Diaphorobacter ruginosibacter: one gene and its partner. The protein of the gene in region 1 binds, or shares a complex with, the protein of each later gene. Links are inferred from orthologs where the notes say so. Each region holds a gene or a part of one and is shown on either strand. Other genes may lie near its edges.

What was found.
Region 2: the proteins of eno (region 1) and H9K76_RS17565 are in contact, whole or in part, in a solved structure (PDB 2FYM), measured with the Escherichia coli proteins. The link is inferred for Diaphorobacter ruginosibacter from one-to-one orthologs.

Annotation. Positions count from the first base shown.
Region 1 is NZ_CP060714.1:1,243,975-1,247,115, reverse strand. What follows is about bases 1-2,827. They hold eno (phosphopyruvate hydratase), read left to right. Parts: upstream 1-684; coding sequence 685-1,971; downstream 1,972-2,827. Other genes in these bases: H9K76_RS05720 (hypothetical protein), read left to right, coding at 2,506-2,827; H9K76_RS05725 (FtsB family cell division protein), read left to right, coding at 2,148-2,432; H9K76_RS05735 (DUF1330 domain-containing protein), read left to right, coding at 246-536; kdsA (3-deoxy-8-phosphooctulonate synthase), read left to right, coding at 1-173. In the rest of the region: more of H9K76_RS05720, read left to right, coding at 2,828-2,994; Hsp33 family molecular chaperone HslO, read right to left, coding at 3,010-3,141. UniProt on the Escherichia coli protein: Catalyzes the reversible conversion of 2-phosphoglycerate (2-PG) into phosphoenolpyruvate (PEP). It is essential for the degradation of carbohydrates via glycolysis.
Region 2 is NZ_CP060714.1:3,854,997-3,858,986, forward strand. What follows is about bases 111-3,786. They hold H9K76_RS17565 (Rne/Rng family ribonuclease), read left to right. Parts: upstream 111-418; coding sequence 419-3,586; downstream 3,587-3,786. Other genes in these bases: H9K76_RS17560 (hypothetical protein), read right to left, coding at 111-311; yaaA (peroxide stress protein YaaA), read left to right, coding at 3,702-3,786. Outside these bases: more of H9K76_RS17560, read right to left, coding at 1-110; more of yaaA, read left to right, coding at 3,787-3,990. UniProt on the Escherichia coli protein: Endoribonuclease that plays a central role in RNA processing and decay. Required for the maturation of 5S and 16S rRNAs and the majority of tRNAs. Also involved in the degradation of most mRNAs.

The DNA of each region.
Region 1 (3,141 bases):
CCGTGGGTGTGGCCGGGGTGTTCATGGAGACCCATCCAGACCCGTGCAATGCGCTCTCCGACGGCCCGAATGCGGTTCCGCTCAAGCACATGAAGGCATTGCTCGAAACGCTGGTGGCGCTCGATGACGTCACCAAGCGCAACGGCTTCCTGGAAAACCACTTCGAAGCCTGATCCCGCAACCCGATCTCCCTCCAACGCCATCCATCAGCCTGTTTTCATTTCCATAAGAAAAGAGACAACGACATGCCAAGCGGATACGTCATCGCCACCGTTCAGGTCACCCGGCCCGAGCAGTACGAGGAATACAAGAAGTGGTCCACGGCCGCCATGCAGGCGCACAACGCCGAACTCTGCGTTCGCGGCGGCCAGGTGGAAGTGATGGAAGGTGATTGGAATCCCGAACGCGTGGTGGTGCTGAAGTTTCCGAGCTTCGATGCCGCCAGGGCGTTCTATCACTCGCCCGAATACGGCCGGGCGCGCGCCGCACGCGAAGGTGCGGCGATCATGCGCCTGATCTGCGTGGAAGGCGTGTGATCCCCACCGTGAGAATCGATGCCGCAACAAGCCATGCCAGCCGCCATCCTTTCTCGACCTGCCATGCCGGAGCCCGCACGGCTTCATCGCGGCACCTCCGGCGTGTTGTTGTTCATTTCCCCGTTTTCAAACTCTCTTAGGATCATTCATGAGTGCCATCGTTGACATCGTAGGCCGCGAAGTGCTGGACAGCCGCGGCAACCCCACAGTTGAATGCGACGTGCTGCTGGAATCCGGCGTGATGGGCCGTGCGGCCGTGCCGTCGGGCGCATCCACGGGTTCGCGCGAAGCCATCGAGCTGCGTGACGGCGACAAGAGCCGCTACCTGGGCAAGGGCGTGCTCAAGGCCGTGGAACACATCAACACCGAGATCTCCGAAGCCGTGCTGGGCCTCGATGCGTCCGAACAGGCCTTCCTGGACAAGACCCTGATCGACCTCGACGGTACCGACAACAAGGGCCGCCTGGGTGCGAACGCCATGCTGGCCGTGTCGATGGCCGTGGCCCGCGCAGCCGCTGAAGAATCCGGCCTGCCGCTGTACCGCTATCTCGGCGGCATGGGCGCGACGCAGTTGCCCGTTCCGATGATGAACGTGATCAACGGTGGCGCGCACGCCAACAACAGCCTCGACCTGCAGGAGTTCATGATCATCCCCGTGGGCGCTCCTTCGTTCCGCGAAGCCGTGCGCTGGGGCGCCGAAGTGTTCCACGCACTCAAGAAGATCATCCACGACAAGGGCATGAGCACCGCCGTGGGCGATGAAGGCGGTTTCGCGCCCTCCGTGGAAAACCATGAAGCCGCGATCCAGCTGATCCTCCAGGCCATCGAGAACGCCGGCTACACCGCCGGCGAGCAGATCGTCCTGGGCCTGGACTGCGCTGCCAGCGAGTTCTACAAGGATGGCAAGTACGTGCTCGAAGGCGAAGGCGGCCTGCAGCTGACGGCCGAACAGTGGACCGACATGCTCGCGACCTGGGTCGACAAGTACCCGATCATCTCCATCGAGGACGGCATGGCCGAAGGCGACTGGGACGGCTGGAAGCACCTGACCGAGCGTCTGGGCGGCAAGGTCCAGCTGGTGGGCGACGACCTGTTCGTCACCAACACCAAGATCCTGAAGGAAGGCATCGACAAGAAGATCGCCAACTCCATCCTCATCAAGATCAACCAGATCGGCACGCTGACCGAGACCTTCGAAGCCATCGAGATGGCCAAGCGCGCGGGTTACACCGCCGTGATCTCGCACCGCTCGGGCGAGACCGAGGACTCGACCATCGCCGACATCGCCGTGGGCACGAACGCGGGCCAGATCAAGACCGGTTCGCTGAGCCGCTCGGACCGCATGGCCAAGTACAACCAGTTGCTGCGCATCGAGGAAGACCTGGGCGACATCGCGTTCTACCCTGGCCGCGCTGCGTTCTACAACCTGCGCTGATCGCCGGGCCGGAGGCCAACACGTTGTAACAACGGGTTGGCCCCGTCAGCACGCGGCACCCCATGGGCGCGTTATCCTTCGCGGTGACGCCTTGCCGGGGTCGCCGTGGTTGTGTTTCAACAACAGTCTGCGTGTACCATCCGTCCAAGGCCCCTACCGCTGCATCCACCTAGTCCATGAGCACACGCATTGTTCCGCTGATTCTCTTGCTGCTGCTCTTGCTGGTCCTGACCCAGCTGCTCAGCGGCCGCGGCAGCGTCGAACACGTGGCCAACATGCGACAGCAGATTGCCGAGCAGAAGGACGCCAATGACAAGGCCCGAGCGGAAAACGAACGCCTGAGCGCGGAAGTCTCCGATCTCAAGGAAGGCATGGACATGGTCGAGGAAAAGGCACGCAGCGAGCTTGGCATGGTCAAGCCGAACGAAATCTACGTGCATGTCGCTCCCTCCAGGCGCTGATCAGCCTCCCCCCGCCTCCCGCCGCATTCCTCTGCCGCTTCGCATTTCCTTCTGGGGAGTCGATGCCGGCCTCATGGCAGACGCACTGCAATCCCATGCGGATCTTCAGCCGGGCTGGAGCGAGCGGATCGCCATTCATGCCCACTGCTTCGATGCCCTGCAGCAGCCCGGTGCCATGCGCTGTGAGCAGCAGCGTGCGCAACTCGGCCAATGGCTGGCGCATGAGCTCAAGACCTTCGATCAGCCGCACCTGTCGCTGCTGGTGCCGGTGCAGTCGCCCAACTTCCATGCCAACGAGCTGGCCCTGCGCAGTGCCCTCACCGACTCCATGATGGGGTTCCAGGTGCTGTATGGCGCCACACTGCAGGAGCGACTGCGCAACGCGGCCAATGCCATCGCACTGACCGCCAGGGCCTTGCTGCCGTCGAGTGAAAGCGCGCACTTCGCGATCACCGACATCGCCAAGCCCACGCATCCGCGCATGCGTGCCTGGTCGTGCGAGAAATGCAGCGACCCGGAGTGCGAGCACAAGCTGTTTTCCGGCCTGGCGGCGACGGCCTAAGCCGGAAACACGCTCTTACTGGATGTTGTTCGATGCGGGAGGCTGCTTCTCACGCCCGGTGAAGAGCTGCGCCGCATCCACGGAGTCGTAGCGGTACTGCTTTCCGCAGAATTCGCAGCCCACCTCGACGAGTCCGCGCTCGTCGAT
Region 2 (3,990 bases), 2.6 Mb from region 1 along the record:
GGTCCTGGGCCGAGAAATTGTCTGACGCCGGGACCAGCGGACAAAGCGATAACAAATATGTGGTTTTTCACGGCCTGGATCATGTCACTGCTGCAGGGGCGCAAGCCTCCTGCACTGGCATCGCTCGCGCCGCGAACTTCCACGCGGGTCGTGCCGAAGGCTGTTTTCTTCAAGCCCAGGCAGTGCGTCATCCGCTTCGCCTTCATCCATGCCCCGCCCTTGCGCCTGATGAGCCAGTCATTGACATCACATTGACTCATCAGCCGTAGGCATTCGGCAATTCCTTTCGTTTCTCTGCGTTGGCCAGGCATCAGCGGCTCCAGGTGAGCCTGTCTTTGTCATGGAACTTTGGCGGGACGAGCCGCTGCGAAAAGCGCAGCGCGTCGGCCCGCATACAACAACGAGAAGGAAACGCATCATGAAACGGATGCTCATCAACGCCACGCAGCCGGAAGAGCGCCGCCTGGCCATCGTCGACGGCCAGAAGCTGCTGGACTACGAGATCGAGATCGAGGGACGCGAACAACGCAAGGGCAATATCTACAAGGCGGTGGTCACCCGCGTCGAGCCCTCCCTCGAAGCCTGCTTCGTCGACTACGGCGAGGACCGCCACGGTTTCCTGCCGTTCAAGGAAATCTCCAAGCAATACTTTGCAGAGGGCGTCTCGCCCAGCCAGGCCAAGATCCAGGACGCGATCCGTGAAGGCCAGGAACTGATCGTCCAGGTCGAAAAGGAAGAGCGCGGCAACAAGGGCGCTGCCCTCACCACCTTCATCTCGCTGGCGGGCCGCTACGTGGTGCTGATGCCCAACAACCCGCGCGGCGGTGGCGTCTCGCGCCGCATCGAGGGCGAAGATCGCGCCGAACTCAAGGAGGCGATGGACCAGCTCGAATACCCCAAGGGCATGTCCATCATCGCGCGCACCGCCGGTATCGGCCGCACGGCGCCCGAGCTGCAATGGGACCTGAACTTCCTGCTCAAACTCTGGAAGGCCGTCGACGACGCCGCCAAGGCCGGCAAGGGCGCCTTCCTGATCTACCAGGAATCGAGCCTGGTGATCCGCGCGATGCGCGACTACTTCAACACCGACATCGGCGACATCCTGATCGACACGGACGAGATCTACGAACAGGCGCATCAGTTCATGTCGCACGTGATGCCCGAGCATGCGAGCCGCGTCAAGCGCTACCGCGATGACGCTCCGCTGTTCAGCCGCTTCCAGATCGAGCACCAGATCGAGTCGGCCTATTCCCGCACCGTGACGCTGCCCTCGGGCGGCGCGATCGTGATCGACCACACCGAGGCGCTGGTGTCCGTGGACGTGAACTCGGCCCGCGCCATCAAGGGCGGCGACATCGAGGAGACCGCCACCCGCACCAACCTCGAAGCCGCCGACGAAGTGGCCCGCCAGATGCGCCTGCGCGACCTGGGCGGCCTGATCGTCATCGACTTCATCGACATGGAAGAGTCGAAGAACCGCCGCGAGGTGGAGAACCGCCTGCGCGACGCGCTGCGCCAGGACCGCGCACGCGTGCAGTTCGGCTCGATCAGCAAGTTCGGCCTCATGGAGATGAGCCGCCAGCGCCTGAAGCCGGCACTGTCCGAAGGCGCGCACATCAACTGCCCGCGCTGCGGCGGCTCCGGCCATATCCGCGACACCGAAAGCTCGGCGCTGCAGATCCTGCGCATCATCCAGGAAGAGTCCATGAAGGACAACACCGCCGCCGTGCACTGCCAGGTACCGGTGGAAGTGGCCTCGTTCCTCCTCAACGAGAAGCGCACCGAGATCGCGAAGATCGAGCTCAAGCAGCGCGTGAACGTGATGATGATCCCGAACAAGTCGCTCGATACGCCGCACTACAAGCTCGAGCGACTGAAACACGACGACCCGCGCCTGGAAGACCTGCAGGCCAGCTACCAGCTCGTCGAGGAAACCGAAGACCAGACCAAGGTGACGCGCCGCTCGCAGGAGCCCACCAACAAGCAGACTCCGGTGATCAAGGGCATCCTGCCGGACGCGCCCGCACCGCAGGTCGAGCCGCGTCCCGATGCGGCAGCCCGAGCAGCCGCGCGCGCCAACGGCCAGCAGCAACCACGCGGCAACGCCAGCGCAGCCCCGGCTCCCGCACCCACGCCGACCGTGGCACCTGCCCGTCCGCCCGAGATGGGCTTCATCGCCTGGCTCAAGAGCCTGTTCGGTTTCGGCCCGTCGGCAGCGCCTGCGGCGCCCGCACCCGTGGCGGCACCGGCTGCGACACCCGCCGCGGAGACGCGCGAGCCACGCCGTGAAGGCCGTGGCAACAACGACCGCCGCCGCGGCGGCCGTGATGGCAACCGCAGCGAAGGTGGCCGCGATGCCGGTGCCACGGGCGAAAACCGCAACGAGGGTCGAGGCGAGGGCCGCAACGGCCGCCGCAACGAGCGCAATGACCGCGGCGGCGAAGGTCGCCAGGCGCGTGACGGCGAACAGCGTGGCGGCGAACGCCGCAACGACCGTGGCGAGCGCACCGAACGCAATGACGGCGAGGCCCGCCGCGAACAGCGCAACGGCCGCGATCGCAACAACGAGGCACGCCAGAACGGCAACAACATCCCGGTAGTGGATGCGTCGGCGCCGGCCCAGAACCCGGCAGATGACGCCTCGGCGGATCGTCCGCAGCGCGAACGCCGTGAACGTGGCGAACGCGGCCAGCGCGGTGAACGTGGCGAGCGCCGTGAACGCGCACCGCGCACCATCGATGCGAACGCCGCGGCACCCGCCGGCGACAGCGCCCCGCTGCTGCCGATGCCCGACATCGACCTGTCGCTGAACAGCGGTGCCGAAGGCAATGTGCCGGATGCAACCGGTCAGCAGCCCCAGGCAGAAGGCGAACGCCGCGAGCGCCGCTCCCGCGACCGCTACGGCCGTGACCGCCGTGGCCGCAACGGAGGCAACGCCGAAGGCATGGACGCCAACGGCAATGCAGCGGAGACCGTGGCCGACGCAGCAGGTGTCGTGGTCGCCGAATCGAGCACCGCCTTCGCAGCGACCACCGCCGAAGCCGCGGACAGCAGCACGGAAGGCGAAGCGCAGCCCGCACGCCGCAGCTACTTCTCGCAGAGCACGACGACCGCTGTCGCCGTGACGCCGCAGGAAGCAGTTCCCGCCGCACCTGTCGCGCCAGCCACGCCGAAGGCCGTTGCGGCACCGGCAGCAGCAGAGCCCAGCGTCGTGGTGGTGAGCCCGTCCGCCGAAGCCATCGTGGTTCCCGCGGCCCAGGCGGTCGCACCGACAACCCAGGCAACCCAGGACGACGTCCCGGCTGGCGGCATGCCACGCGTCGGCAGCTATGAACTGCCGCTGCGTTCGCTGCACGAGCTGGCATCCGCGTCGGGCCTGCAGTGGGTGAACTCCGACGCCGAGAAGATCGCCGTCGTTCAGGCCGCCATCGCAGCCGAGCCCAAGCCGGTCCATGTGCCGCGCGAACGGCCGCCGGTCGTGGTGTTCGACGAAGGCCCTCTGGTGCTGGTGGAAACCCGCCGCGACCTGGCCCGCATGCCCCTGCCGTTCGAGCTGCAGGAACAACAGCAGCAACAGCAGCAGTAAGCCGCTGCACTGCCCTGCCCGGAGCCGCCTTGCGGCAGGCCGGGCATGGCAGGAGACACTACCCCCGAACGGCCCATTCCCGGGCCGTCTTCATTTGCGAGCGAGAATCCCTTTCATGCTGTTCCTCCTCTCCCCCGCCAAATCGCTCGACTACGACACGCCGCTTCCCGCCGACCTGCCCCATACGCTGCCGCAGTTCGTGCCCGACTCGAAGGTGTTGATCGAAGTGCTCAGGCAGAAGTCTCCACAGGATGTCGCATCGCTCATGAGCATCAGCGACACGCTGGCCGGCCTCAACGTGGCGCGCTACGCCGCATGGTCTCCGCGCTTCAGCGCTAAGAATTCGCGCCAGGCCGTGATGGCGTTCAACGGAGACGTCTACGAGGGCCTGCAGGCGCACAGTC